DNA from 2 places in the Streptomyces sp. NPDC088147 genome. Region 1 is predicted to be linked to the other one. Evidence: predicted binding sites of a transcription regulator. Region 1 holds the regulator's gene; the other holds the start of a gene.
What was found. The regulator HrcA, encoded in region 1, represses chaperone genes, less so after heat shock. The targets are predictions, from matches to a motif close to TTNGCACTCNGNNNNNCNGAGTGCNAA.
Positions count from the first base shown of each region.

Region 2: groL (chaperonin GroEL) is a predicted target of HrcA. The motif match lies at 3,012-3,038, and genes of this name have one in related genera.

Region 1 covers NZ_JBIUSY010000002.1:430,334-445,068, reverse strand. The annotation lists gene ACIOGX_RS07250 (PfkB family carbohydrate kinase) at 1-398, opposite strand, end outside; gene ACIOGX_RS07245 (ribonuclease Z) at 485-1,393, opposite strand; gene ACIOGX_RS07240 (histidine triad nucleotide-binding protein) at 1,399-1,758, opposite strand; gene ACIOGX_RS07235 (16S rRNA (uracil(1498)-N(3))-methyltransferase) at 1,946-2,683, opposite strand; gene ACIOGX_RS07230 (nitronate monooxygenase) at 2,680-3,759, opposite strand; gene dnaJ (molecular chaperone DnaJ) at 3,915-5,051, opposite strand; gene hrcA (heat-inducible transcriptional repressor HrcA) at 5,052-6,068, opposite strand; gene ACIOGX_RS07215 (MBL fold metallo-hydrolase) at 6,243-6,971, shown strand; gene ACIOGX_RS07210 (DUF3097 domain-containing protein) at 7,005-7,829, shown strand; gene hemW (radical SAM family heme chaperone HemW) at 8,006-9,238, opposite strand; gene ACIOGX_RS07200 (SpoIIE family protein phosphatase) at 9,403-11,463, opposite strand; gene ACIOGX_RS07195 (two-component system response regulator) at 11,735-12,319, shown strand; gene ACIOGX_RS07190 (AMP-binding protein) at 12,349-14,238, opposite strand; gene lepA (translation elongation factor 4) at 14,574-14,735, opposite strand, start outside.
Region 2 covers NZ_JBIUSY010000005.1:499,714-514,448, reverse strand. The annotation lists gene ACIOGX_RS20265 (glucosyl-3-phosphoglycerate synthase) at 1-302, opposite strand, end outside; SAM riboswitch class I at 471-600, shown strand; gene thrC (threonine synthase) at 618-1,919, shown strand; gene ACIOGX_RS20255 (ubiquitin-like small modifier protein 1) at 1,972-2,247, shown strand; gene ACIOGX_RS20250 (cold-shock protein) at 2,616-2,819, shown strand; gene groL (chaperonin GroEL) at 3,205-4,830, shown strand; gene ACIOGX_RS20240 (Uma2 family endonuclease) at 4,925-5,509, opposite strand; gene ACIOGX_RS20235 (hypothetical protein) at 5,570-6,394, opposite strand; gene ACIOGX_RS20230 (hypothetical protein) at 6,817-7,236, shown strand; gene ACIOGX_RS20225 (SigE family RNA polymerase sigma factor) at 7,312-7,929, shown strand; gene ACIOGX_RS20220 (hypothetical protein) at 7,926-8,375, shown strand; gene ACIOGX_RS20215 (FG-GAP repeat protein) at 8,511-9,992, shown strand; gene ACIOGX_RS20210 (hypothetical protein) at 9,974-10,276, opposite strand; gene ACIOGX_RS20205 (DUF1801 domain-containing protein) at 10,406-10,771, opposite strand; gene ACIOGX_RS20200 (alpha/beta hydrolase) at 10,810-11,502, opposite strand; gene ACIOGX_RS20195 (HEAT repeat domain-containing protein) at 11,545-12,417, opposite strand; gene ACIOGX_RS20190 (DUF397 domain-containing protein) at 12,578-13,096, opposite strand; gene ACIOGX_RS20185 (helix-turn-helix domain-containing protein) at 13,077-13,919, opposite strand; gene ACIOGX_RS20180 (amidase) at 14,081-14,446, shown strand; gene ACIOGX_RS20175 (hypothetical protein) at 14,463-14,735, opposite strand, start outside.

The DNA.
Region 1 (14,735 bases):
GTGCGCTCGTCCTCGTACGCCATGGAGACGGTGACCGGCGAGTGCCAGCCGGGGACCGTTCGTGACCGGGACAGATCGATGCCCTCGCCCTGCTCCAGCGCGTCCCAGCAGTACTCGCCGTAGTGGTCGTCGCCGAAGGCCGCCGCGAGCGAGGTGTGCAGTCCGAGGCGGGCGAGGGCGGTGGCCATGTTGGCGATCCCGCCGGGGCTCGACCCCATCCCCCGCGCCCAGGACTCCGTGCCGCGTACGGGCGCGCTGTCCAGCCCGGTGAAGATGATGTCGAGGAAGACCGTGCCCGTCAGATACACATCGCAGTCGGGGTCGTCCGGGGCGCGCAGGGCGCGCAGCGGGTCGACATGGGCGGAGTGTTCCTGCGGGTCTCCGTTGGATGTGATCACGGCGGGCTCCCGGTCGCGTGCGGATCCGGACAGTCTGCCCGATCCGCCGGGCGCGGGAAGACGCTCCGGCCGCGCCGGAGCGGATCTCAGCGGGAACGCTTGGGCAGCGGTACCCGTACGAGGTCGGCGGCGACCGTCAGTTCGCCTTCGAAGCCCGCCGCGCGCGCCTGCCGTTCGAACTCGTCCGGGTCGCTGTAGCGCTGCGAGAAGTGCGTGAGCACCAGATGCTCCACGCCCGCGTCCCGGGCCGCCCGCCCGGCCTGGCCCGCGGTGAGATGGCCGTGGTCGGTGGCCAGCCGCTCGTCCCCGTCGAGGAACGTCGACTCGATGACCAGCAGATCGCACCCCTCGGCCAGCGCGTGCACGCCGTCGCAGAGCCGGGTGTCCATGACGAAGGCGAACCGCTGTCCCCGGCGCGTCTCGCTGACCTCCTCCAGCGTGACGCCGTTCAGCACGCCCTCGCGCCGGAGGCGGCCGACGTCCGGTCCTGAGATGCCGTGCGCGGCCAGCCGTGCCGGGTCCATGCGGCGCCCGTCGGGCTCGGTGAGGCGGTAGCCGTACGACTCGACGGGATGGGAGAGCTTCCGCGCCTCCAGGGTGTACGCGGGGGTACGGGCGAGCACGCCGTCGGCGGTGACCGGCGCTTCGGTCAGCTCGACGGACTCGCGGTAGGCCGTGGCGTACCGCAGCCGCTCGAAGAAGCGCTGCCCGCTCGCCGGATAGTGCGCGGTGATCTCGTGCGGAACCTGGTCGAGGTTGATCCGCTGGATGACCCCGGCCAGTCCGAGCGAGTGATCGCCGTGGAAGTGCGTGACACAGATGCGGTTGATGTCGTGCGCGGCGACCCCGGCGCGCAGCATCTGGCGCTGGGTGCCCTCGCCCGGGTCGAAGAGCAGACCCTCGCCGTCCCAGCGCAGCAGATAGCCGTTGTGGTTGCGATGGCGGGTGGGCACCTGGCTCGCGGTGCCCAGCACGACCAGTTCCCGTACGGACAAGACGCCTACCCGGGGGGCCAGTTGAAGCCGCGTCCGCCCAGGACATGGGCGTGCGCGTGGAAGACGGTCTGGCCCGCGCCCGCGCCCGTGTTGAAGACGATCCGGTAGCCGCCGCCGTCGGTCTTGTCGTCGGCGGCGACCGCTGCGGCCTCGCGCAGCACATCGGCGGCGACGGCGGGTTCGGCCGCGGCGAGGGTGCCCGCGTCCGGGTAGTGCGCCCGCGGGATGACCAGGACATGGGTCGGGGCCTGCGGGTTGATGTCGCGGAAGGCGAGGGTGGTCTCGGTCTCGCGGACGAGGGTGGCCGGCACTTCCCCCGCGACGATCTTGCAGAACAGGCAGTCCGCCTGCGGTTCTCCCGCCATGGTCCGGGCCTCCTGGGCGCCACTGGTGATCAGTTGAGTACGTCGCATGCTATCCGCTGCGGTCGGGGCGCGCGGCCGTCCCGGCCGATGGCCCGGCGGCCGTCAGGACCAGTGGCCGGTCAGGACCAGCAGCCGGTCAGGACCAGCAGACCGTCAGGACCAGTGACCGGTCAGGACCAGCGGCCCGTCAGGACCAGCGGCCGGTGCGGCCGAGCAGGAGCGCCGTGGCCGCCGTCCCCGCCGTGGAGGTGCGCAGCACGCTGCGGCCGAGCCGGTACGGCCGCGCGCCCGCCTCCGCGAAAGCCGTCAACTCCTGCGGGGACACGCCCCCTTCGGGCCCCACGACCAGCACGATCCGGCCCTCGGCGGGCAGCGGCGCGGTGGCCAGCGGCTCGCTGCCCTCCTCGTGCAGTACGGCGGCGAAGTCCGCGTCCGCGAGCAGCGCCGCGACCTGCCTGGCCGACAGCGCGTCCGTGACCTCGGGGAAGCGGAGCCTGCGCGACTGCTTGCCCGCCTCGCGCGCCGTGGCCCGCCACTTGGCGAGCGCCTTGGCGCCCCGGTCGCCCTTCCACTGCGTGATGCAGCGCGCCGCCTGCCACGGCACGATCGCGTCGACGCCGGTCTCGGTCATCGTCTCGACGGCCAGTTCCCCGCGGTCGCCCTTGGGCAGCGCCTGGACGACGGTGATGCGGGGCATGGGCTCCGGCTCGGTCCGTACCCCGGTGACGGCGACGTCCAGCCGGTCCTTGCCCTCGACCGCCGCGACCGTCCCGTACGCGCCGGTGCCCGCGCCGTCCGTCAGCACGATCTCCTCGCCGACGCGCAACCGCCGTACGGAGACGGCGTGCCGCCCCTCCGGGCCGTCCAGGGTGACCGTACCGATCCGCAGTCCGCCGCCCTCGGTGACGAAGACAGGGGCGGTCACGAGACGTTGCCCAGGCCCGGCATCAACGAGGCTCGGGTCGCTTCGAGTTCACCCTTCAGCACCTCGACCAGCTGTCCCGCGGGCAGCTCGCGGGCCATGCGGTGGCCCTGTCCCGCCCAGAGCGCCATGCCCTGCGGGTCGCCCACCTTGACGGCGGCCTTGCGCAGCCCGGAGGTGAGGTGATGGACCTCGGGATAGGCGGGCGGGGCGTACGGGCCGTGCTCGCGCATGAAGCGGTTCACGAGCCCGCGCGCGGGGCGCCCGGAGAACGCCCGGGTCAGCTCGGTCCGTACGAACAGCGGGTTGGTCATGGCCTGCTTGTGCAGCGCGTGCGCGCCGGACTCCGGGCACACCAGGAACGCCGTGCCGAGCTGCGCCGCGTCCGCGCCCGCCGCGAGCACCCCCGCGATCTGGCCCCCGCGCATCAGCCCGCCGGCGGCGATGACGGGCAGCTGTACGGCCTCCCTGACCTGGGTCACCAGCGAGAGCAGCCCGATGCCCGCGGCGTCGGTGGCCGGGTCGTCGCGGTGCGTGCCCTGGTGGCCGCCCGCCTCGACACCCTGGACGCAGACGGCGTCGGCGCCGGACCACTGCGCGGTCTGGGCCTCCTCGGGGGTGGTCACCGTGACCACGGTGTACGTCCCGGCCTGGGCGAGGGCGTCGAGCGTCGTCCTGGTCGGGCAGCCGAAGGTGAACGACACGACGGGCACCGGGTCGTCGAGCAGTATCGCCAGCTTCGCCTCGTAGCCGTCGTCCCGTCCGGCGTCGGGGTCGCCGAGCGGTGTCTCGTACCAGGTCGCCTCACCGGCGAGCTGGTTGCGGTACACCTCCACGGCCGCGTGGTCGGCGTAGCGGGGCTGCGGCATGAAGAGATTGATGCCGAAGGGCCGGGCGGTCAGCCCGCGCAACTGTTTGACCTCTTCGTACATGCCGTCCGCCGTTTTGTACCCGGCGGCGAGGAACCCGAGACCACCGGCCTCGGAGACGGCCGCGGCCAACTGCGGACAGGAGGCGCCGCCCGCCATGGGGGCCTGCACGATCGGATACCGGCAGAGATCGGTCAGTGCGGAGGACATGCAGGCATCGTGCCATGCCTTGTATGACAGCTACGAATCGGTGCCGCGTCGGGCATGTGACAGAGGAATGCGCGGCGGATCACGGGCGTCAGGCCGGGGGACCACGCGAATGGCCCGGGGAGCGGTCCCCGGGCCATTCGCCGAAACCCGTACCGTCAACGGCCGTTGAAGGCGTCCTTCAGCCGCGAGAACAGCCCCTGCTGGCCGGGCTGGAACTGGCCGGTGGGCCGCTCCTCGCCGCGCAGCTTCGCCAGCTCCCGCAGCAGGCGCTCCTGCTCCGGATCCAGCTTCGACGGGGTCATCACCTCGACGTGCACGATCAGATCGCCCCGGCCGCCGCCCCGCAGATGCGTGATGCCCCGGCCGTGGAGCGGGATCGACTGACCCGACTGCGTGCCGGGACGTACGTCGATCTCCTCCAGCCCGTCCAGCGTCTCCAGCGGGCATTTCGTGCCCAGCGACGCCGCGGTCATCGGGATGGTGACCGTGCAGTGCAGATCGTCTCCGCGCCGCTGGAACACCGCGTGCGGCAGCTCATGGATCTCGACGTACAGATCACCGGCGGGACCGCCGCCGGGCCCGACCTCGCCCTCGCCCGCGAGCTGGATACGCGTGCCGTTGTCGACCCCGGCCGGGATCTTGACGGTGAGCGTACGGCGGGACCGGATCCGGCCGTCACCCGCGCACTCGGGGCACGGCGTCGGCACGACCGTACCGAAGCCCTGGCACTGCGGGCACGGCCGCGAGGTCATGACCTGGCCCAGGAAGGACCGGGTGACCTGCGAGACCTCACCGCGGCCGCGGCACATGTCACAGGTCTGCGCCGAGGTGCCCGGCGCCGCGCCCTCGCCCGAACAGGTCGTACAGACCACGGCCGTGTCGACCTGGATGTCCTTGGTCGTACCGAAGGCCGACTCGTTGAGGTCGATCTCCAGCCGGATCATCGCGTCCTGGCCGCGCCGCGTCCGCGACCGCGGGCCGCGCTGCGACGCCGTACCGAAGAACGCGTCCATGATGTCGGAGAAGTTGCCGAAGCCACCGGCTCCGAATCCGCCCGCGCCCCCGCCTCCGCTCTGCGAGAGAGGGTCGCCGCCGAGGTCGTAGACCTGCTTCTTCTGCGGGTCCGACAACACCTCGTAGGCGGCGTTGATCTCCTTGAAGCGCTCTTGCGTCTTGGGATCGGGATTGACATCCGGATGCAGCTCGCGGGCGAGCCTGCGGAATGCCTTCTTGATCTCGTCCTGAGATGCGTCGCGGCGCACGCCGAGTACGGCGTAATAGTCCGTGGCCACTTACGACTCCGCCAGGATCTGTCCGACGTAACGTGCCACTGCGCGTACCGCTCCCATCGTTCCGGGGTAGTCCATGCGGGTCGGTCCGACCACGCCGAGTTTGGCGACTGCCTCGTCGCCCGAACCGTAGCCGACCGCGACGACGGACGTGGAGTTGAGTCCCTCGTGGGCGTTCTCGTGCCCAATACGTACGGTCATGCCCGGGTCCTTGGCCTCGCCGAGCAGCTTGAGGAGCACCACATGCTCCTCCAGCGCCTCCAGCACCGGCCGGATGGTCAACGGGAAATCGTGTCCGAAGCGGGTGATGTTGGCGGTACCGCCGATCATCAGCCGCTCCTCGGTCTCCTCGACCAGGGTTTCGAGCAGGGTCGCGAGCACCGTGGTGACGGTCCCCCGGTCCTCCTGCTCGAAGGAATCGGGCAGGTCCTGCACCAGCTGCGGGACGTCCGCGAAGCGACGCCCGACCACCCGGCTGTTGAGCCGGGCCCTCAGGTCCGCCAGCGAGGTCTCGCCGAAGGGCGCGGGACAGTCGATCATGCGCTGCTCGACCCGTCCGGTGTCCGTGATCAGGACGAGCATCAGCCGGGCGGGCGCCAGCGCCAGCAGCTCCACATGCCGCACCGTCGAGCGGGTCAGCGAGGGGTACTGGACGACGGCGACCTGCCGGGTGAGCTGCGCCAGCAGCCGTACCGTACGGCCCACGACATCGTCGAGGTCGACGGCTCCGTCCAGGAAGTTCTGGATGGCACGGCGCTCCGGCGAGGACAGGGGTTTGACCCCCGCCAGCTTGTCGACGAAGAGCCGGTATCCCTTGTCCGTCGGGATACGGCCCGCGCTGGTGTGCGGCTGGGCGATGAAGCCCTCGTCCTCCAGCACCGCCATGTCGTTGCGGACGGTCGCCGGGGAGACACCGAGCTTGTGCCGCTCGGTGAGCGCCTTGGAGCCGACCGGCTCCTCCGTCCCGACATAGTCCTGGACGATGGCGCGCAGCACCTCCAGCCTGCGTTCGCTGAGCATCGCGCACACCTCCAGCTCTCGTCCGTCGTTCCGGCTTTGGCACTCGCTCTGGAGGAGTGCCAGCACTCCCCCAGCCAGTGTACGGCCGTGGGGTACACCGCTAGCAAGAGCAGCCGACCACGCTACCCCGGCATCGCGCTGGTCGTTGCCGGTAGCGTCCCGTAGCGTCCCGGTATGAACGTGCCCACGAACATCCCCTGGGAAGAGTCCGGATGGGAACGTCTCGCCCCGAGGGTGGGGCGGCTGCGGCTGCCGGGGTGGGACGCGACGACCGGACTGGCCGTCGGCTCCGACGCGGCACTGCTGTACGACACGGGCTCCACGCTCCGCGAGGGCGCCGGGATCCGGGCCCGGATGCCCCTGGGCGGCCGGTGTGTGACCCATATCGCGCTGAGCCACCCGCACTTCGACCATGTGCTCGGGACGGCCGCGTTCGCCGGGGCCGAGGTATACGGGGCCGCGGGCGTGGCCGAGCTGCTGACCGGGGACGCGACGGGCCTGTACGAGGACGCCGTGCGCCACGGGGTCGCCGCCGGGGAAGCCGCCGAGGCGGTCGGTCTCCTGGTGGCGCCCCGGCACGCGGTCTCCGGGGACGTGACGCTGGACCTGGGCGGCCTCGGGGTCGTGCTCGTGAACGCCGGGCCCGGTCACACCGCCCACGATCTCGCGATGCTGGTGCCGGGCTCCCCTCCGGTGGTGTTCTGCGGCGACCTGGTGGAGGAGTCCGGCGAGCCGCAGGCGGGCCCCGACGCACTCCCCGCGCGCTGGCCGGCGGCCCTGGACCGGCTGCTGGCGCTGGGCGGCGAGGACGCGCTGTATGTGCCGGGGCACGGAGCGGTGGTGGACGCGGCGTTCGTCCGGGCGCAGCGGGACGCGCTGGCCGCGCGTGCAGGGGAGTCGTAGCGCCCGTGCCGCGCCCGGCCTATCGTCTTGCGAATGCGCAGCTACAGCCCTGATCTGACGCCCCCGTGGAAGAAGTCCGCACCCGCCCCGGAGGTGCCCGCCGAGCCGGATCTGGTGGTCGAGGAGGTGTCGACGGGCTTCTGCGGCGCGGTGATCCGCTGCGAGAAGACCGCCGAGGGTCCGACGGTCACCCTGGAGGACCGCTTCGGCAAACACCGGGTCTTCCCGCTGCTGCCCGCGGGCTTCCTGCTGGAGGGCCGGCCGGTCACCCTGGTCCGCCCGGCGACGGCGGCCCCGTCCCGCCCGGCCCGCACCGCCTCCGGCTCGGTGGCCGTCCCCGGGGTCCGCGCACGCGTGGCCAGGGCGGGCCGCATCTACGTGGAGGGCAGGCATGACGCCGAGCTGGTCGAGAAGGTGTGGGGCGACGATCTGCGCGTCGAGGGCGTGGTCGTCGAGTACCTGGGCGGCATCGACGACCTCCCCGCCATCGTCACCGAGTTCGCCCCGGCCCCGGACGCGCGGCTCGGCGTCCTGGTCGACCATCTGGTACCGGGCTCGAAGGAGTCCCGTATCGCGTCCGCGGTGACCGGCGCGGACGTCCTGGTGGTGGGGCACCCCTATATCGACGTCTGGGAGGCGGTGAAGCCGTCCTCGGTGGGCATCGCGGCGTGGCCGGCGGTGCCGCGGGGGGAGGACTGGAAGACGGGCGTGTGCCGCGCGCTGGGCTGGCCGGAGAACACGGGGGCGGCGTGGCAGCACATCCTCTCGCGGGTACGGACGTACAGAGACCTGGAGCCGGCGCTGCTGGGCCGGGTGGAGGAACTGATCGACTTCGTCACCGCCGGCGGTGACGTGTGACGGGACCGTGCCCGTCCCGGCCCGCCGCGTAGGCGACATCGTTCGCCGGTGCGGGCAGGCGGAGCCCGCCGGTTCGCGGACCGATTCGCGTCCGCTTCGGGGTCGCCGCCCGCACACGCCACGGGGTGCGGTGCGGGCACGCGCCGTGCCCGTACCCCGTGTCACGCGCGCCGCCGTCAGTCCACCAGGTCCCTGACCACCGCGTCCGCCAGCAACCGCCCCCGCAGCGTCAGCACCGCCCGCCCCTCCTCGTACGGCCCCCGCCGCAGCAGCCCGTCCCCGACCGCACGCCCCGCCGCCGCCAGCCCCGCGGGGGCCAGCAGAGACAGATCGCAGCCGTCGGACAGCCGCAGCTCCAGGAGGATGCGCTCCACCCTGCGGTCCTCCGCCGCCAGGATCTCCCGCCCCGCGCCCGGCGACCGTCCCGACGCCAGCGCCGCCGCGTACGCGCCCGGATGCTTCACGTTCCACCAGCGCACGCCCCCGACGTGACTGTGGGCGCCCGGACCCGCGCCCCACCAGTCCGCGCCGCGCCAGTACAGCTCGTTGTGCAGACAGCGGGCCGCTTCCGAGGTCGCCCAGTTGGACACCTCGTACCAGGAGAAGCCCGCCTCCGCCAGCATCTCGTCCGCGATCAGATACCGGTCCGCGTGCTCGTCGTCGTCCGTCATCGGGACCTCGCCGCGCCGGATGCGCCGGGCCAGCTGGGTGCCCTCCTCCACGATCAGCGCGTACGCGGAGACATGGTCGGGCCCGGCCCCCACCGCCGCCGCGAGCGACGCGCGCCAGTCGTCGTCGGTCTCCCCCGGCGTGCCGTAGATCAGATCGAGGTTCACGTGCTCGAAGCCCGCCGCGCGCGCCTCCGCGACGCACGCCTCGGGCCGTCCGGGGGTGTGCGTACGGTCCAGGACCTTCAGTACGTGCTGCTTCGCGCTCTGCATCCCGAAGGAGACGCGGTTGAACCCGCCCTCCCGCAGGGCCGCCAGATACGCCGGATCCACGGACTCCGGATTCGCCTCGGTGGTGATCTCGGCGTCGTCCGCGAGCCCGAACTCGTCGCGGATCACCCCCAGCATCCGTACGAGATCGGCCGCCGCGAGCAGGGTCGGCGTACCGCCGCCGACGAACACCGTGCGGACCTGCCTCGGATCGTCGCCCAGCACCTTCCTGGCCAGCCGGACCTCGTCGGCGAGCGTCTCCGCGTAGTTGTCACGGGAGGCCAGGACACCGCCCGAGCCGCGCAGCTCGGTCGCCGTGTACGTGTTGAAGTCGCAGTAGCCGCAGCGGGTCGCGCAGTACGGAACGTGCAGGTAGAAGCCGAGGGGCCGGTCCGCCGCGCCCGCGAGGGCGTGCGGGGGCAGCGCGCCGGTCTCGGGCATGGGGTCACCGTCGGGCAGTGCGGAAGGCATACCCCCAGTGTCCCGTACGCGACAGGTGGACCGGCCGGCGCCGGCCGACACCAGTCGGAACCGGTCGACAGGTGGACCGGCCGGCACCGGTCGGCACCGGTCGACGGGTGGACCGGTCGGCGCCGGTCCACCCGGGTCCCGGTCGCGTACGGGACGCGTCCCGCTCAGGTCGCCTGGAGCACCAGCAGCGCCACGTCGTCCTCCGGCGGTGTCTCGTCGAAGTCGTGCACGGTCTGCCGTATCCGCTCCGCGACGCCCTGCGCCGTCAGCCCCACGCACCCCGCGAGGGCCCGCGCCAGGCCGTCTCCGTCGTCGAGCATCCGCCGGCCGGAGCGGCGCTCCGTGACGCCGTCGGTGACGCAGAGCAGGGTGTCGCCGGGCTCCAGGTCGAAGGTGCTGCTCTCGTACGCGACCTTCTCCACGACCCCGAGCAGCAGCTGCGGCTCCGCCGCCGCGCGTACCGTCCCGTCCGGCCGCAGGAGCAGCGGCAGCGGATGGCCGGCGCTGGCGAGGGTGCACCGTACGGCGCCGCCCGCGCCCGGGAGCGGCATCAGTTCGCCGTACAGCAGGGACAGGAAGCGGGCCTGGCCGCCCTCGGACGGTGACGACGGCGTCGCGGACGGGGAGGACGCCACGGACGCCACGGACGCCACAGACGCCGCAGGCGGAGAGGACGGAGCCGACGGAGAGGACGCGGCGCCCCTCAGGGACGCGGACTCGGCCGCCTCCGTCGCGTCGTCCAGGAGCAGCCGGTTCAGCCGGTCGAGGACCGCGCCCACGCGGTAGCCCTCGCGGGCGAGCAGCCGCAGCCAGGGGCGGGCCAGGCCGGTGACGACGGCGGCCTCGGGACCGCTGCCCTGGACGTCGCCGAGCATGAAGCACCAGCGGTCGCCCGGCGGGCACGGGAAGACGTCGTAGAAGTCGCCGCCCGCCAGACCGTCGTCGCTCGGCTCGTACACCAGCGAGCTGGCGATGCCCGGGATGCGCGCCACCTGGCTGGGCAGCAGACCGCGTTGCAGGACCCGGCTGATGGTGACCTGACGGGTGTAGCGGCGGGCCGCGCCGATCGCGAGGCCGACGCGGCGCGCGAAGTCCTCGATGAGCGCGGTCACTTCGTCGGGGACCGGGTCCTGTCCCGGCCTGCCGAGCACCAGTGTGCCGAGCGCGCGCCCGTTCGCGACCAGTCGGCAGGCGAGCACCGCGCCGGGTCCGGCGCCGGAACCGGTCCCCGCCCCGGAGCCCTCGCCCGGCCACGGCATCCGCACCGGGCCGCCCCTCGGCGAGACCGGCAGCCGTGGCGGCTCCTTCTCCAGGATCCGGCGCAGCGGCTCGATCCCGGCCTCGTCCGCGTGCCAGACCCGCGCGAGCCGGGGCGCCGCGCCCTGCTGCCCGCCCTCGCCGTCCAGCCAGACCGCGCACCACTCCGCGAGCCGTGGCACCAGCAGCTGTCCGGCGAGCGCCGCGACGAGATCCTCGTCCAGCTGCCCGGCGAGCAGTTCGGACGCCTCGGCGAGGAACGAGAGGGCGCCCCGGCCGGTCCACTCGGGGTCGTCGCGCACCGTACGACGGGTCGCCGGCGCGAGGATCTCGGCGGCGCGCAGCCCGCGCCGCAGGGCGGGCTCGGTCCCCTGGTCCTGTCCCGGGTCCCGGCCCGCGAGCGGGAGGCGCGCCCAGACGGTCTTGAGCCCGGAGCGATAGGTGATGCCCCAGCGCTCGGCGAGCGCGGCGACCAGCTGGAGCCCGCGTCCGTATTCGGGGGTGCCGGCCGGTCCCTGCCCCGCCGGGTCGCTCTGTATGGCGCGCGCGGGGTGGTGGTCCGAGATCTCCAGGACCAGCGCCGCGGGTTCCTCGTCCTCTCCCGCCGGAGTCCCCGGGACGTCCTCGCCCGGGTCCTCGAGCCGGCAGAGCAGCTCGACGGTGGTGCCCGCGTGCACCACCGCGTTGGTGACGAGTTCGTCGACGATCAGCACCGCGTCGTCCGCGAGCAGATCGGTGCTGTGTTCCCCCGGGGAGCAGCCCTCGTCGCCCTGGCAGAAGGTACAGGTGGTGAGCAGCCCGAGGCTGGTCCAGTCCGCGAGCGCCGCGCGGGTGAAGCGGCGCGCGGCGGACGGGGCGAGCGGGTTGCCGGGCAGACTGGTACGTGATGTCGACCGCGTGTCCCTCCGTAATGGCACCTGGGATGCCGGGAGATGAAGGGTCTCGCGCGGGATCGGAATGCGCCCCACTGCGGCTCCTGATCCGGTTCTGACGTTGTGCCGCTTACGATCCCGACAGAGTGACAGACGGAGCCCGGTCATACGCGCCGAGTCATGGAAGTGGACAAGATTTGACCATGAACCGGAAGCTCGCCTGCCATATGTGCGGTGGTACGGGTGAGAAGCGCGGCCGGCTGGGCGGCGACACGAGGAAACCGCCGAAACGGCGTGCCAAAACGCTTCGCGCAGAGCATTCTTGCCTCCCTGGCCGGAACACGGGGGGCCGGACAAGGGGAGCGGGATGAGCAGGACAACAGCCACCACGGACCGCGCGAGCATCCTTCTCGTCGACGACCTGGAGGACAACCTCGTCGCGCTGGAAGCGGTCCTCGCCTCGCTGGACGAGCCGCTCGTACGGGCCCGTTCGGGCGAGGAGGCCGTCCAGGCGCTGCTGCGGGAGCCGTTCGCGCTGATCCTGCTGGATGTCCGGATGCCCGGCATGGACGGCTTCGAGACCGCCTACCGGATCAAGCGGCTCGACCGGGCCAAGGACATTCCGATCATCTTCCTCAACGGTCCGGAGTCCGACAGCGGTTATGCCTTCCGGGGCTACGCCACGGGGGCGGCGGACTTCCTGACCAAGCCCTTCGATCCGTGGATGCTCCGCGCCAAGGTCAGCGTGTTCCTCGATCTGCACCGCAAGAACCGCCAGCTGGAACGGCTGCTGGCCCGCGAGCAGGAGCACCTGGGGGAGATCACGGACCGGCTGGCGTCGATCGAGGACGAACTGCGCGGGGGCGACCCGGCCGTCCTCGACTCGGTGGGGAAGCAGCTGGCCCGCATCGGGGAGACGCTGGACGAACTGCGGCGCGGCCGGGGCCAGTAGACCGCTGGACCCCGGCCGGACGGCCGTCCTCAGGACTCCCGGGAGCCCGCGTACATCTCCTCGATCAGGTCCTTGTACGTCCGCTCCACCACCGGCCTCTTGAGCTTGAGGCTCGGCGTCAGCTCGCCGTGCTCGATGTCCAGATCGCGCGGCAGCAGCCGGAACTTCTTGATGGTCTGCCAGCGCTGGAGGCCCTCGTTGAGCCGCTTCACATAGCCGGCGATGAGCCGCTCGACCGCCGGGGAGGCGACGACCTCGGCGTATGTCCTGCCCGCCAGGCCGTTCTCGGCGGCCCAGCCGAGGATGGTGGGCTCGTCGAGCGCGATCAGCGCCGTACAGAAGTTACGGTCCGCGCCGTGCACCAGGATGTTGGAGACGAACGGGCACACCGCCTTGAACTGGCCCTCGACCTCGGCGGGGGCGATGTACTTGCCGCCCGACGTCTTGATGAGGTCCTTCTTGCGGTCGGTGATCCGCAGATAGCCGTCGGGGGACAGCTCGCCGATATCGCCGGTGTGGAACCAGCCGTCGGGCTCCAGGACCTCCGCGGTCTTCTCCGGCAGCCCGTGATATCCGGCCATGATCCCCGGGCCGCGCAGCAGGATCTCGCCGTCGTCGGCGATCCGTACCTCGGTGCCGGGCAGCGGCTTGCCGACCGTGCCGGTGCGGTACGCCTCCCCCGGGTTGACGAAGCTGGCGGCGCTGGACTCGGTCAGGCCGTAGCCCTCCAGGATGTGGATCCCGGCGCCGGAGAAGAAGTACCCGATGTCGGGCGCGAGCGCGGCGGAGCCGGAGACCGCGGCGCGCAGCCGGCCGCCGAACGCCTCGCGCAGCTTGGCGTAGACGAGCGCGTCCGCGGCCTTGTGCTTGGCGCCGAGCGCGAACGGTACGGAGGCCGTGCCCGTACGCCGGAAGTTGTCCTGGGAGACCTTGGCGTACTCGCGGGCGACCCCGGCCGCCCACTGGAAGATCTTGTACTTGGCGGCGCCGCCGGCCCGCGCCTTGGCCGCCACCCCGTTGTAGACCTTCTCGAAGATCCGCGGCACGGCCGCCATATACGTCGGCTGGACCACCGGCAGATTCTCGATGATCTTGTCGACGCGCCCGTCCACGGCGGTGACATGCCCGACCTCGATCTGCCCGGAGGTCAGCACCTTGCCGAAGACATGGGCGAGCGGCAGCCACAGGTACTGGACGTCGTCCTTGGTGATCAGTCCGGTGCCGGCGGTGGCCTTGGCCATGTACGACCAGTTGTCGTGCGGCAGCCGGACGCCCTTGGGCCGGCCGGTGGTGCCCGAGGTGTAGATCAGCGTGGCGAGCTGGGTGGCCGTGATGGCACCGACGCGTTCCTTGACCGCCTCCGGGTGGGTGACCAGATACTCCGTGCCGCGCGCCTCCAGATCGGCCAGGGAGAGCACCCAGCCCTCCGGGTCGCCCTCGGCGGGGAGCGCGTCGGCGGCGTCGATCACGACGACATGCGCGAGACGCGGCAGCTCGGAGCGGCGTTCGCGCGCCTTGGCGAGCTGGGCGGCGTCCTCGGCGATCAGGACCCGGCTCTCGGAGTCGGCGAGGATGTACCCGGACTCCTCGGTGTTGGTCGAGGGGTAGACCGTGGTGGTCGCGGCGCCCGCGCACATCACTCCGAGGTCGGCGAGGATCCACTCGACGCGGGTGGACGAGGCGAGCGCGACGCGCTCCTCGGGCCGTACGCCCAGCGCGATCAGACCGGCGGCGATGGCGTACACCCGCTCCGCGGCCTCGCTCCAGCTCAGGGAGCGCCACTCGTCGGGGCCCTGGCCGGCCGGCGCGGGTACGGGGAAGCGGTAGGCCTCCGCGTCCGGCGTGGCGCTCACGCGCTCAATGAAGAGGGTCGCCACGGAGGGCGGCCGGTTCTCGATCAAGTTCTGTGTGTCGCTCACGACATCCTCCGGGCCCGCGGCAGCGCTGCGTGACTGACCTGATTTGTGTGACTGGCGAGTAACTAACCGACGAGTAACTAGGATCAGTGATCAGACTAGAGGCCACCCGCCCGGTACGTAAGGGGCAACGGGGCGCCGCTTCAAAACGAGCCCGCCCCAGGGGGCGCGGGTGACGCGAACGGGCCCCTGCGCCACGGCGCGGGGCCCGTCCTGTCCGTGGATCAGCCTCATCCGTGGATCACGCTCGGCTGCTTCTGCCGCGTCCGCTGCTGCTTTCGCCGCTTTCGCCGCTGCTGCTGCTTCTGCCGCATCCGCTACTGCTTCTGCTACTGCTTCTACTTCTTCGCCTTGCCGCCGGACTCGTCGCTGGAGAGCACCGCGATGAAGGCCTCCTGCGGGACCTCCACACTGCCGACCATCTTCATCCGCTTCTTGCCCTCCTTCTGCTTCTCCAGCAGCTTGCGCTTCCGGGAGATGTCACCGCCGTAGCACTTGGC
Region 2 (14,735 bases), on a different contig from region 1:
AGCCGCGGCAGTATCGCGTCCCGGTGCTCCACGCGCGCTCCCGCCGCCTCGGCGACCGCGGCCGTACGGTCGGTGGAACCGGAATCGACCACCACCAGTTCATCGACGAGCCGCACCCGCTCCATCAGTTCGCGCCGGATCACGGACACGATCTCGCCGACCGTCTCCTCCTCGTTCAGCGCCGGAAGGACCACACTCACCGTCGTCCCGCGCGCGGCCTTCGCCACCATCAGCCGGTCGAGCGGGCGGTCGGCCACGGACCAGGAACGCCTGGTCAGCCAGTGCTCCACCTCTTCCAGCACGGTCGGTACTCCCTGTGCGTGTGCCATGAACGTGATCCATCTCGCGGTGCGGACCACTATCTCAACCGTCCGTTCCTTCGGTTACAGTCTTGAACAACACGAATGACCCACGCATGCCGGGGGTCGTTACGTGGAAAAACGCACCGGACCCCGGGTCCGGTGCCATAGCGCTCATCCAGAGGGACTGAGGGAACGGCCCGTTGAAGTCCCGGCAACCCTCCCGCCGACCATTCGAGGTCACGGTGGGGAAGGTGCCAATTCCGTCTCGTGGCGAAGTACGTCGCGAGGAAGATGAGGAGAAAGGGCCTCGCCTCCATGGCTGTGCAGACCGCCGAACAGAACACCGGCTCCGACACCGGCGCCGTTGATCTCGGACCCGCCGCCGCACTCTCGTGCCGCGAATGCGGACAGCGCTTCGACCTCGGACCGATCTTCGCCTGCGCCGACTGTTTCGGGCCGCTCGAAGTCGCGTACGACCTGCCGAGCGGCACCCCCGAAGAGCTGAAGAAGCGCATCGCCGAGGGCCCGGACAACATCTGGCGCTACGCGCCGCTGCTGCCCGTCCCCGCCGACGTGGCCACGAAGCCCAACATCAACCCCGGCTTCACCAAGCTCGTCAAGGCCGACAACCTCGCCCGTGAACTGGGCGTCACCGGCTCCCTCCACATCAAGGACGACTCCGGCAACCCGACGCACTCCTTCAAGGACCGTGTCGTCGCCATCGCCGTCGAGGCCGCCCGCGCCTTCGGATTCACCACGCTCTCCTGCTCCTCCACGGGCAATCTGGCCGGTGCCGTCGGCGCCGCCGCCGCCCGCGCCGGCTTCCGTTCCTGCGTCTTCATCCCGCACGACCTGGAGCAGGGCAAGGTCGTCATGGCGGCGGTGTACGGCGGTGAACTCGTCGGCATCGAGGGCAACTACGACGACGTCAACCGCTTCTGTTCCGAGCTGATCGGCGACCCGCTCGGCGAGGGCTGGGGCTTCGTCAACGTCAACCTGCGCCCGTACTACGGCGAGGGCTCCAAGACGCTGGCGTACGAGATCTGCGAGCAGCTCGGCTGGCGGCTGCCCGACCAGATCGTCGTCCCGATCGCCTCGGGCTCGCAGCTCACGAAGATCGACAAGGGTCTCCAGGAACTGATCAAGCTCGGTCTGGTCGAGGACAAGCCGTACAAGATCTTCGGCGCCCAGGCCGAGGGCTGCTCGCCGGTGTCCACCGCCTTCAAGGCCGGACACGACGTCGTACGGCCGCAGAAGCCGGACACCATCGCCAAGTCCCTGGCGATCGGCAACCCGGCCGACGGCCCGTACGTCCTGGACATCGCCCGCCGTACCGGCGGCGCCGTCGAGGACGTCACCGACGAGCAGATCGTCGACGCGATCAAGCTGCTGGCGCGCACCGAGGGCATCTTCGCGGAGACGGCCGGGGGTGTGACCGTCGGCGTGACGAAGAAGCTGATCGAGGCCGGTGTCCTCGACCCGGCGCTCACCACCGTCGTCCTGAACACCGGCGACGGCCTCAAGACGCTCGACGCCGTCGCCCCGACGACGGGCCCGACGGCGACCATCCGCCCGAGCCTGGACGCGTTCCGCGACGCCGGCCTGGCCGGCAGCTGACGACCACCACGACGTTTCCGACGTTTCGGAAGACGGAAGGCAGAACACCACCATGAGCGTCAACGTCCGCATCCCCACCATTCTCCGTACGTACACCGGCGGCAAGGCCGAGGTCGCCGCCGAGGGGGCGACCCTCTCCGAGGTCATCCAGTCCCTGGAGGCCGACCACCCGGGCATCGCCGGCCGCGTCCTGGACGACCAGGGCAAGCTGCGCCGCTTCGTGAACGTGTACGTGAACGACGACGACGTCCGCTTCGAGCAGGGCCTGGAGACCGCCACCCCGGCCGGCGCCGGCGTCTCGATCATCCCCGCGGTCGCCGGAGGCTGACGCGCCGGATTTGCTCCGCTCTGTGACTGGAACGGCCCCCTCCGTGAGAGAAGCGGAGGGGGCCGTTCTACATGGTTGAGCGGGGTACAGTATGGGAACGCCCCGCTGTCGCCGCCGTCGAAGGCATGCGAGAACGCGACAACATGAGGCCGATGTCGGAGTGCCGTATGCGCCGTAGGTGCGCTTTGCCCGGCCCGACTTGCCCTGGAACGCTGGGAATTCATCTCTATGTGTGTTCGGCCATGCCCAGAATTCTCGTCCGATTGACCTGTTGCAGAGGGCAGTTGGGCAGATACATTCAGCCGCGGTCGACGCGTTCCGGCGCGAAGTGTGGCCCCGTGCAAGGGCCAGTAATAGGGGAGTTAGGCATGGCTCAGGGCACCGTCAAGTGGTTCAACGCGGAGAAGGGCTACGGCTTCATCGCGGTAGACGGTGGTGCGGATGTATTCGTCCACTACAGCGCGATCCAGATGGACGGTTACCGCACCCTTGAAGAAGGTCAGCGAGTGGAGTTCGAGATCTCGCAGGGCCAGAAGGGTCCGCAGGCGGACATGGTCAAGCTCGCCGTCTGATCCCGGCGCGATCGGCCACCGACGCACTGACGTACACGTACTCACGCCGAAGGGTCCGCATCCCGAACAGGGGATGCGGACCCTTCGGGCGTTCCCGGTGCCCCCGTCTCCATGGTCATGGGCGGCGCGGGCACCGGGCGGCGGGGGTCATGGGAGCTTGCACTCTCGGGGGTCGAGTGCTAATCATTGGCGTTAGCACTCTGCAAGTGAGAGTGACAACTTAAGGACCGGGTCGGTGAGGCCCGAAGAGCCGGTGGGGCAAGGAACCGCCCGGCTCTCAGGCCGTCCGTCGCGGGCGCCAGCACGGTCCGTGAGCAATCCTTCCCCAAGCTCTCAACTGCGTTCGAGCAGGGGAGACCCCATCCGTCCGGGAGGACCACTTCACATGGCCAAGATCATCGCGTTCGACGAGGAGGCACGGCGCGGTCTCGAGCGCGGGATGAACCAGCTCGCCGACGCCGTCAAGGTCACCCTTGGCCCCAAGGGCCGGAACGTCGTCCTCGAGAAGAAGTGGGGCGCCCCCACGATCACCAACGATGGTGTGTCCATCGCCAAGGAGATCGAGCTCGAGGACCCGTACGAGAAGATCGGCGCCGAGCTGGTCAAGGAAGTCGCCAAGAAGACGGACGACGTCGCCGGTGACGGTACGACCACCGCCACGGTGCTCGCCCAGGCGCTGGTCCGCGAGGGCCTGCGCAACGTGGCCGCCGGCGCCAACCCGATGGCCCTCAAGCGCGGCATCGAGAAGGCCGTCGAGGCCGTCTCCGGTGCCCTGCTGGAGCAGGCCAAGGACGTGGAGACCAAGGAGCAGATCGCTTCGACCGCCTCCATCTCCGCCGCCGACACCCAGATCGGCGAGCTGATCGCCGAGGCCATGGACAAGGTCGGCAAGGAAGGCGTCATCACCGTCGAGGAGTCGCAGACCTTCGGTCTCGAGCTTGAGCTCACCGAGGGCATGCGCTTCGACAAGGGCTACATCTCGGCGTACTTCGCCACCGACATGGAGCGTATGGAGGCGTCCCTGGACGACCCGTACCTCCTGATCGTCAACTCCAAGATCGGCAACGTGAAGGACCTCCTTCCGCTGCTGGAGAAGGTCATGCAGTCGGGCAAGCCCCTGCTGATCATCGCGGAGGACGTCGAGGGCGAGGCGCTGTCGACCCTGGTCGTCAACAAGATCCGTGGCACCTTCAAGTCCGTCGCCGTCAAGGCCCCGGGCTTCGGTGACCGCCGCAAGGCCATGCTCAACGACATCGCCATCCTCACCGGCGGCACGGTCATCTCCGAGGAGGTCGGCCTCAAGCTGGAGAACGCCGGCCTGGACCTGCTGGGCCGCGCCCGCAAGGTCGTCATCACCAAGGACGAGACCACCATCGTCGACGGTGCCGGTGACAGCGACCAGGTCGCCGGGCGGGTCAACCAGATCCGCGCCGAGATCGAGAACAGCGACTCGGACTACGACCGCGAGAAGCTCCAGGAGCGCCTCGCGAAGCTGGCCGGCGGCGTGGCCGTCATCAAGGCCGGCGCCGCGACCGAGGTCGAGCTCAAGGAGCGCAAGCACCGCATCGAGGACGCGGTGCGCAACGCCAAGGCCGCCGTCGAGGAGGGCATCGTCGCCGGTGGTGGCGTGGCTCTGCTCCAGGCTTCCTCGGTCTTCGAGAAGCTTGAGCTGACGGGCGACGAGGCGACCGGCGCGCAGGCCGTCAAGCTCGCGCTGGAGGCCCCGCTCAAGCAGATCGCCGTCAACGGTGGTCTTGAGGGCGGCGTTGTGGTGGAGAAGGTCCGCAACCTGCCGATCGGTCACGGCCTGAACGCCGCGACCGGCGAGTACGTCGACATGATCGCCGAGGGCATCATCGACCCCGCGAAGGTGACGCGCTCTGCCCTGCAGAACGCCGCCTCCATCGCGGCGCTGTTCCTCACCACCGAGGCTGTCATCGCCGACAAGCCGGAGAAGGCCGGCGCGGCCCCGGCCGGCGGCGGCATGCCGGGCGGTGACATGGACTTCTGAGCCTGACGGCTCGGACCTGGTCCATGGTCTGAAGTGACCGAGGGCGGTACCCCTTCGCGGGGGTGCCGCCCTCGGGCTTTTCCGTGAGGCTTCGTCAGCGGGTGTAGTCCTTGAGCTTCTCGGTTTCCAGGGTGATGGAGACGGGGTGGGGGAGTTTGACCGTGGCGCCGTACGAGTGTGACGCGCGGCTCAGGTATGTGCCCTTGTGCGGTTCGGTGTAGACGACCAGCTCTTCGGCGTCCCGGTCGACGAGGAGATAGACGGGGATGCCGGTGGCTGCGTAACCGTCGCGCTTCTCGACGCGGTCACGGAGGTCTGTGTCGCGATCGTGGGACGTGACCTCGACCGTCATGAGGACGCCATCGGCGGGCGCCCACTCGCCCTGACCCACGAAGTGGTCGAGGGGCGCCAGGGCTCCGTCCGGGCGGGCGCGGCCGTTGCGGTAGGACTCGGTGAGGAGCCCCTGCTCCGGGTACAGCGCGAGTTCGGGACGATGCTGCATGCACTGCCGCAGGAGCCACATGACGATGGCTCCGTGATCGCCGTCGGGCACCGGCTTGACCTCTAGCTTTCCGTTGATGAATTCGAGTCGTACGGTCTCGGGCGCGCCGCGTTCGAGTTCTTCGAAGTCCTCGACTCGCATCTGCGGCCTCGCCTGGCGGCTTGAGCTGGGGGTCATGGTGTCGCCTCCTCCCCTCCATGGTGCCCCGGTTTCATGGCGGCGGATCGACTGGATTGGTCATGTACGGGTCCTTTCGGGTGGGTGGGTCGCCGCCGAGCGGGCCTCGGCGACGCGGGCCCGGACCTGGGCGGGGGATAGCCGGGAGGCAGGGCGTACGGGGACGGGCTCGCCCCGGCACGGGCCGCACTCGCCGTCCGTGAGTGCCTCGGGACGGCCGGGGGCGCCGCACTTCGCGCACTCCAGGACCCGCAGTGGCGGGCGTGGCGCGCGGATCCGCTCCGGTGGGAGCTTGGACGTCAGCCGTACGCGGGCGAGCGCCGCCGGGTGGTGGACGACGGCGGGGAGTCCGGCGGTGAGGGCGTGCAGGATGTCCCTCTCGGTGGCGCCCCGTTCGAACCATGGCGTGGTCAGCGGCTCCAGGGCCGCGCAGTCGGCTGCCGACAGCGACATCACCGGCGCGCTGCGGCCGAGCGCGGCGAGCAGGATGAAGGCGCGCGAACGGGTCGGCGGGTCCGAGGTGTTGGCCCGCGCGTCCGCGGTGGCCAGGTCGCCGGAGACGAACGCCGCCCACCAGCCGTTGTCCCGCGCGGTACGGGAGAACCACGTACGCGTCACCCAGCGCATGCCGTCCGGCCCGGAGAGGTGTTCCTTGCCGCGCCGCAGATGCCCGGCCACCTGGAGGCGGCGGAGCGCGGTACGCAGGGCGCACTGCCCGTACGGGAGCACCTTGGCGAGGGCCTTCACCGAGATGTCCGTGCCCTCGGGCAGCCGGTCGAGGAACGCGGCGACGGCGGCCTCGCGCGGCGGCAGGTGCGCGAAGTCGTCGGCCCTGCGGGGCTGTTGACCGGGTGTCGAACGCTTGCCGTAGCCGGGGGACGCCATCGGGGGAGAAGAGGGTGAAGCGGGCGAGGCCGCGTGCGTCTCGGGCGCGGCGGCACTAAGGTGGCTCTCAGCCATGGGATCGCTTTTCTTTGGGTGTCGATCTTGTTGGTTAGGCCCTCGCCAGATGTCGCAAGCATCGGCGGGGGCCCGTTTTGTGCTCTGTGCGGCACGCTAAAGCGTCGCGACCCTGCGTGGCAAGTCGGTCACGAAAAGTCAACCCCCCAGGCAGGGAGGGTGGGTGGGGAGAGACCCGCCTTCCATTCCTTGGAAAGAGGGCTCGGACCCTGAGGCTTGAGCCCCGGGCCGTGAGGAAGTTTTTCGGCGGCGGGCGCAACCCCGGCGGGTGTCGCACGTCTGGTGGGTTGAAGGCGCCCTTCAGCTGATGTTCCAGACCGTGTAGTCGTACAGTTCGGGAGAAACTCATGTCGTCGCACGCCAAACCGAACCGCCGTTCCCTCCGCCGGGGCATGGGCGCCGCCATCGGTGCCGCGCTGCTGCTGGGTGGCGGTTTCGCCACGCAGGCCGTCGCCGACTCCGGCGAGAAGAAGCCGTCCCCGGTCGCGCCGGACGTCGTCGACGACGGCACGTCGGCCGGTGAGGCCAAGGCGCCGAAGGCCGTCGCGCCGGAGGTGGTCGCCGAGGGCAAGCCGGGCGGTGAGGTCAAGGCGCCGGAGGCCGTCGCGCCGAAGGTGGTCGCCGAAGGCAAGCCGGGTGGTGAGGCCGTCGCGCCGAAGGCCGTCGCCGAGGGCGTGGCGCCTGAGGCCGTCGCCGAGAGCGTGCCCGCCGCCGAGGGCAAGGCGCCGAAGGTCGTCTCCGAGGGCCGGCCCGCCTCGGTGAAGTAAGCGGCGGGGGCAGCGCCATGGGGCGGGCCGGCCAACCCCCGGGCCGCCCGCCCCTCCCGCAACGGAACGAGGTCCATGCAGTACGCCATCCCCGCACCGCCGCCCTGGTGGTCCCGCCTGCTCGCCCGCATGTCCCCGGCCGAGGACATGCCGACGCGGGGGCGTCACCCGCGGGCACTCGGTACGACGCCGCACCACGACGAGCCACGGCCCACCCTGGCCGAGCTGTACCGGGCGCGGCGACTCGACATGGTGCGGCTCGCGCTCTTCCTGGTGGACGATCTGCACACCGCCGAGGACGTCGTGCAGGACGCCTTCGCCGCGGTCTGCCGTCATCACGGCACCTCGCTCGACGGGCTCCAGGACCCGGCGGCCTACCTGCACACCGCCGTGGTCAACGCGGCCCGCTCCGTACTGCGCAGACGCCGCACCGCCCGTGGCCACACCCCGCCCCATGAGGGATACGGGCCGCCCGTGGACGAGGGGCTGCTGCTCGCCGAGGAACACCGTCAAGTCCTCGACGCACTCGCCCAGTTGACCCGGCGCCAGCGCGAGGTGCTGGTGCTGCGCTACTGGTCGGAGCTGACCGAGGCGCAGATCGCGAAGACACTCGGTCTGTCGCGCGGCACCGTGAAGTCCACCGCGAGCCGTGCGCTGGACGCGCTGGAGAAGAAGCTGGAGGTGGTCCGATGAAGCAGGATGCCGAGGACCGCCGCCTCGCGACCGAGGACCGGCTGCGTGCCGCGCTGGCCGCGCGCGCCGCGCTCATCACACACCGCGACCTGCGGCACGACGCACCCCCGGAGGGACGCGGCTGGAGTGTGCGCCGGGTGCGCGGGATCGCCCTCGCCGGACTCGGTGTGGCCGCCGCGGTGGTGGCCGTCTACCTGGCGGCGCTGCTGCCCGGCGGCCCGCGCGAGCCCGCTCCGGTGCCGCCCGCCCGAACCCCGGGCATCACCGAACCGTCGGCGGCCACACCCGAGGTCGAGGTGCGGCCGGGCGAGCAGGGGTCCGCACCGGGCGAGCGCGGATCCGCACCCAACGAGCGGGGATCCGTACCGGACGAGCGGGGATCCGCACCGAGTGAGCCGGGCGTCGTATCGAGCGAGCAGGGTGTCCTGCCGTCGGGACGACCGTGAGCGTAGGCGGCAAAAAGGGCAGAGCCATTGTCAGAGGCGGCCCGTAGGATCACACGCGTATTCGATCTTTTGGGGCGGCTGTTCGGGCCGCCCGCAGGAACCTGGGGGGTTCTGATGCGCGAAAGAGCGCTCACCATGGCTGCCGTCTGCGCGGCCGCCATGCTCGGTGTCACCGCCGTGGCACCGGTCGCCGGCGCCGCGCCGGTGGCTGTGGGGGAAAAGGCTGTGGGGGAAAAGGCCGTAGGGGCAGTGACGGCGACGGGAAAGGCCCCAGGGGCAAAGTCCGCTGGGGCACAGGACGCGGACTTCAACGGCGACGGGTATCCGGACTTCGCCACCGGAGCGCACACCGCGACGGTGGGGGCCGTCAAGCGGGCCGGAGTGGTCACCGTCGCCTACGGGTCGGCCGAGGGGCTGAAGCTCAGCAGTGCCTCCATCATCAGCCAGGCCACGCCGGGGGTCCCGGGGGACCCGGTGGACGACGGGAAGTGGCGGGAAGTCGGTTCGTTCGGGGATCTGGACGGTGACGGGTACGACGACCTGGTGCTCAACTGGGCCGAGCGGTTCATGGTGCTGTGGGGGAGCGCGGACGGCATCACCGGCGCGGGCACGGCCATTCCGGTCGGGAAGACCTCCGCCGCGCCCACGACGCTGCTCGGCGGCACCGTCGGCGTGGGGGACGTCAACGGTGACGGGGTGGACGACTTCGTCACCCGCGGACACGACGGCTTGACCTACGGCCTGTCCGTCCGGCTGGGCCCGATGAACCGGACCACGGGCACGTCGGCCGGGGCCTGGTTCCGCAACACCGGGAAGCTCGACAAGCAGTCGACCTCCGCCGTCTACGTGGGGGACCTGACGGGTGACGGCGTCGACGATGTCACCGTGGGCGGCGGTGTCGTGCTCGGGAACGGCAAGCCGGGGGCCCTGGTGCTCAAGGGCACGGCCACCGGGCTGGTCAAGGGCGGCACGTTCACCGGGCTTCACTGGTACGACACCTCCTACCCGTCGGCCTTCGGCGATCTGAACAAGGACGGCTACCAGGACCTGGTCACCGGTCACGCGGACCAGAACAAGGTCTATGTGATCTACGGCGGTCCGAACGGTCTGAGCGACACCGTGAAGCACCGCTCCTACAGCCAGGCCAGCACGGGCGTGCCGGGGATCGAAGAGGCGGGCGACAAGTTCGGGTCGGCGGTGGCCATGGGGGACACCGACCAGGACGGCTACGACGACGTGATCATCGGCGCCTCCTACGAGACCGCCTCCGACCCGGCGACCACCTCGCAGTCGGGTGCGTTCACCGTGCTGCGCGGCAGCGCCACGGGCATCACCACCACGGGTGCCGTGACGTTCACCCAGAACTCCAAGAGCGTCCCCAGCACGTCCGAGAACGAGGACCACTTCGGTGCCGCGGCGGCCGTGCTCGACTCCGACAAGGACGGCAGCCCCGAGGTCTACGTCGGCGGCAACGGCGAGGACGGCTACAAGGGCCGGGTCTGGACGTTCCCGACCGGCCCCACCGGCGTCACGGCCACCGGCTCCACCAGCTTCCACCTGGGCACCCTCGGGGGCCTGACCAGCGGCGGCAACTTCGGCTACCGCATAGCCGGCTGAGTGGGTTCTTCCTGTTGAGTGCGCTCCCGGGCCGACACGGTGATCGGTGCCGGGGCGGTCGTTCCCGTGGACCTCAGGGCGTCCACGAAGATCTCCGTCGTCCAGGTGGCCACATCGAGTGACCCCGCACGGACGCGGCAGCGGAACGCGGGTCCGGGGCGCATTCCCTCCGTCTGGACCTCTCCCGCCAGGGGGAGGGCCAGACCGTCCCGCGCGGTGGCCATGGCCTCCTCGGGAGGCGCGGGCCGGATCGTCATCGCGTCGTACACGACGAGGCTGTACATGTCCTCTTCGAGGCTGTCGTGTCCTCATGGGCCCGGCGGATCCACGGCTCCGGATCGAGGACGCCGTGGACGCCCGGAATCATGGTCGGTGCCAGGTGGTGGTCCGCGTGATCGCTCAAGGCCGTTGACTCAGCAGACCTTGCCCGGCCCGGCCGCCGTGGCCCGCAGCAGATCCCGGAGAAGCTCGAAGTCGATCCTCTCCGGCCTTCGGAAGCGCAGGCAGCCCTTGCCCATGTCATGGCCCGCCAGCCGGCCGGCGAAGGACTCGCGGACGTCGCCGCGCAGCACATAGAAGGAGATGTACTGCTTCTGGCTCGCGAAGGCGATCTCCCCCGTGCCGTTCCGCTCGTAGGCGGGCATCCCGTACGCCATCACCTCGGTGAATCCCCGCAGCTCCGCACGGCACAGCGCACGCAGCCGGGTCAACGCCTCCTTGCGCTCCTCGGGAACCTCGGCGAGGTAGCCGTCCACATCGTCCGCCTGGCTCTGCACCATGGTCCGAGCGTAAGGGAGACGAGGCAGCGACCAGGACCTCACATACGTCCGAGGAGGACGCGGGCCAGTTCGTGGGGCTCGGAGAACATCGGCCAGTGGCCGGTGTCCAGCTCGACCAGCCGCCAGCGGTCGCTGGTCAGCAGGGCCGCCACGCGGGGGCTCGGCTCGGCGCCGTCGAGCAGGCACTTGACGTACGTCGCCGGAAGCTCGCCGAGCGGGCGGCGCAGCTTGGCGGGCTCGGTCAGGGAGGCGCCCGGGTGGGGCGTCGAGCCGGTGACGATCCGGGTGATCTGCGCGTCGGTCAGACCCTGACCGGCATAGTCGGGCGCGGGCAGCGGCGGCCAGAAACCACCGGTCTCGGCGATCGCCGCCTCCACCATCGCCCGGCCGTCCGGCCAGTCGGAGACGAACGACTCGCCGTCAGCCGGAACGCTGGAGTCCACGAAGATGACGCGGGTCAGCCGCTCACCGATCAGTTCGGCGGCCTGGCCGACCGGGATGCCCGAATAGCTGTGCCCGACCAGGACGACGTCCCGCAGATCGTCGCGCTCGACCGCGTCGACGATGTCCCGGACGTGCGTCTGCTGTCCGGCCGGTACGCCCTGCTTCTCGGCGAGACCGGACAGCGTCAGCGCGTGGGCGCCGTGGCCCGCCGCGCGCAGCTCCGGCACCACCTCGTCCCACGCCCAGGAACCGAGCCATGCCCCTGCCACCAGTACGAAGTCAGTCATGGCCGGCAGCTTAGAGGCCGCCCCACCCATCCGCGCGACCTCCTACTCGGTCTGGCGAATCTGCTGCCAGGCGGCGGCGAGCCCGGCTCGATCGGGAAGCTGTCCGGCGTTGTGGTCAATGCGCAGGCCGATGAGCTTGGCCACGGTCATGACGCAGAGTTCGGCCACGTCCCGGTCCGGGTCGTCAGCGAGGGGGATCAGCACGTCGATGGCTTCCGGGGTGCCGACCTCGGCCAGCGACCGGATCGCATCGTGCCGCGCGTCGGGGTCGTGTATCAGCGGTGACAACAGTTCGACGGCGTTGGGCGGGCGAAGCACCTCGATGGCCTGCACAGCGCCCCACCGCACCGGCGCCCACTCATCACCGAGGGCATCCACGGCGACGGCCAGCCCGCCGGCGTCGCCCAGTTTGGCCAGCGCGGTCGCGGTCTTCACCTTCAGCCACCGATGTTCTCCGTCACTCTGCCCGGATCCGATCTCCGTCAGCGTGGTCCGCAAACCGTCGATCGCGTGCATATCGCCCCGGTCGCCGAGCGCCTCGGCGACCGCGGCACGCAGATCCGTCGTGTTGCCAGAAGATTCGGTCAGCACCTCAAGCAACGCGGCCAACGTCCGCTCGCCGGGGATCGCCGTAGCAGCTTCGACACACCAATAGGGCAAGGACTGGGCGCAATCGGGAGGCATCTGCCGCGCGCCGGTGACAAGCGCCACCAGCAACGGGATCGCGGTCGGATCACGCAGGGACCGAATCATCGTCTGAGCCGCATTGGCCTGCTCGCTTGGCCACCAGTCGCTGACCTGGCAGATCCACCCGATCGCTCCCTGGTCCAAGCGGACGAGAACGCCGCGTTCTTCGGCGTCAACGGCCTCCCGCACCGCCCGAGTAACCATCTCGTGCACTTCGTCTTCGACCACGACACTGGATTAAAGCCGACCGAGTCGGTAAGAGGCGCGCGGACGGGTGGGGCGGCGTCGCGTGCCGATGGGCGGCGCCCGGCGGCGTTGTCGTCGGCCCCCCATCCGCGCGACCTCTTGGTGGAGTGGTCCGACAACCCGCGTCAGGCCACTCCGCCGGTCAGCCGGCGTTGCTGTCGGCCTTGATGTCGGAGATGAAGGTGGACCAGGACGCCGTACGGAAGACGAGTGCCGGGCGGTCGGGGAACTTGGAGTCGCGGACGGGGACGATGTCGGGGTGCCCGTCGGCCACCTCGACGCAGCTTCCGCCGCTGCCATCGCTGTGGGTGGACTTGCGCCAGACACCGCCCACCTCGACGCAGCTTCCGCCGCTGCCTCCGCTGTGGGTCGACTTGCGCCAGACACTGCCTACTTCGACGCAGTCACCTCCGCTGCCTCCGCTGTGGGTCGACTTGTGCCAGACAGTGCCTACTTCGACGCAGTCGCCGCCGTCCCCGCCGCTGTGGGTCGACTTGCGCCAGGAGGTGCCGATCTCCAGGCAATTGCCACCGCTACCGTCGCTGTACGTCGACTTCTGCCAGCTGCCTACTTCCAGGCAGTTGCCGCCGCTGCCGCCGCTATAACTGGACTTGCGCCAAGACACGCCGCTCAGGTCGTACTCATGGCTGCTGCTTTTCATGCTCGTAATCCTCCGCCACTGATTCGACCAGGGCCAAGGATTTTTCCGGTGAGAGTGCGCTGGCCCCCACTAGATCGTAGGTCAGTTCGTGCCGGGCCACCGTCGCCGGATCGTCCAGCAACTGGCCCGATCCCATCGCCTCCAGGTAGGCGAGTGGGGGTGCGTCCTCGAAGGACATGAGCTTGAGTGCGCCCTCAAGCGCCGCGTGAGCACCTGCGCTGAACGGCAGCACCTGCACGATGATCCTGTGCCGTCGCATCAGAGCAACGACATGGCGCAGCGCCTCCGCCATCACCGCAGGTCCGCCCACCGGTCGGCGAAGAATCGCCTCGTCAAGCACCGTCCACACAACGGGCCTTGTTGGATCCTTCAGCAGCTTGGCCCGATCCAGCCGAGCCGACACCAACTCGTCGATGACCTCCTCCGTCGCCGTCGGGTGGTACCTGCGGAACACCGCCCGCGCATACGCCTCCGTCTGCAATAGCCCCGGGATCAGTTGCGGCGCGTACTCCTTGATCATCGTCGCGATCGCCTCGGCCTCCGCCGCCTCCGCGAAGTGATCCGGATACTTCGACTTCTTCAGCGCCTCGCAATTCCGCAGGAAGAAGCCGTCCGTCTTGAAGACCTCATCGAAGTGAATCGCGTATTCCGGCTGCATTCGGCGCGTACCCGCCTCGATCTGGCCGATGAGCGATCCGCTGACGAAGATCGGCCTGCCCAGCTCTTCCTGGGACATATCCGCTTCGTCGCGCTGATGTCGTAGCTCGGCGCCGAGCATGGCGCGGGGTGATGACGACGGGTCAAGTGGCTTGGGTCCAGGCACAGGTGCTCCCGGTGAGACAGATGTCGGTGTTGTGCTGCTTCCTCTAGGCACGCTAGCGACTGTCGGCCACTCTGTGTAGCCCAAACAGTCACACACAGTGGAGAGTTGCGTTGCTTCGTACCCAGGACACAAGAGATGCCGTCACCCACTCGTTCAGCCTCGTGCACTGCTCAGCCGACAGTTCCCCGGACTTCGACGACCCCCGTTACGACGGGCTCAAGGCCCGGCCACCGGAGGGATGCACGGTGGTGCGATTCGAGGCGTACTTCAGTCTGCGCTGCGTGCGCCGGGGTGCGACCCTGCTCGACGCGGTGGCGCCGCTGTGCGCGGAGATCAGGGCGGAACACGGCCTGCTCATGACCGATCTCGGGATCGAGGGGCTCTGGGAGTGGGCCTCCGACGGGACCGACGGCCGGGGCGCGGAGGTGGTGGGGCAGTTGCTGCTGATGGCCGCCGAGCGCGGGCCGCTGCTCGGGTACAGCGTGGACGACCTGGTGCGGTTCCTGCGTACGGCGGCGGTGGGTTGACTGACCTGCCGGACGTTCACGCGCCCGTCGTGGAGCCGGGGCGGATGATCATCAGGACCGTGACCGTCGCCCACAGGAGGTTGAAGATCCCCGTGTGCATGCCCAGACGCGCGGTCAGCTTGGTCGTTGATGTTCCGGTGGCCTCTTCGAGGTCCGTCACTATCGCCTCCTGGCGCGGCAGTACCAGCACCATGAGCGTGACGGCCGCGAGCCCGGTCAGGATGATCGAGACGATCAGCCAGGTGTCTCCCAGCACGCCCATCGCGCTGCCTGTGGCGAAGCCGAACAC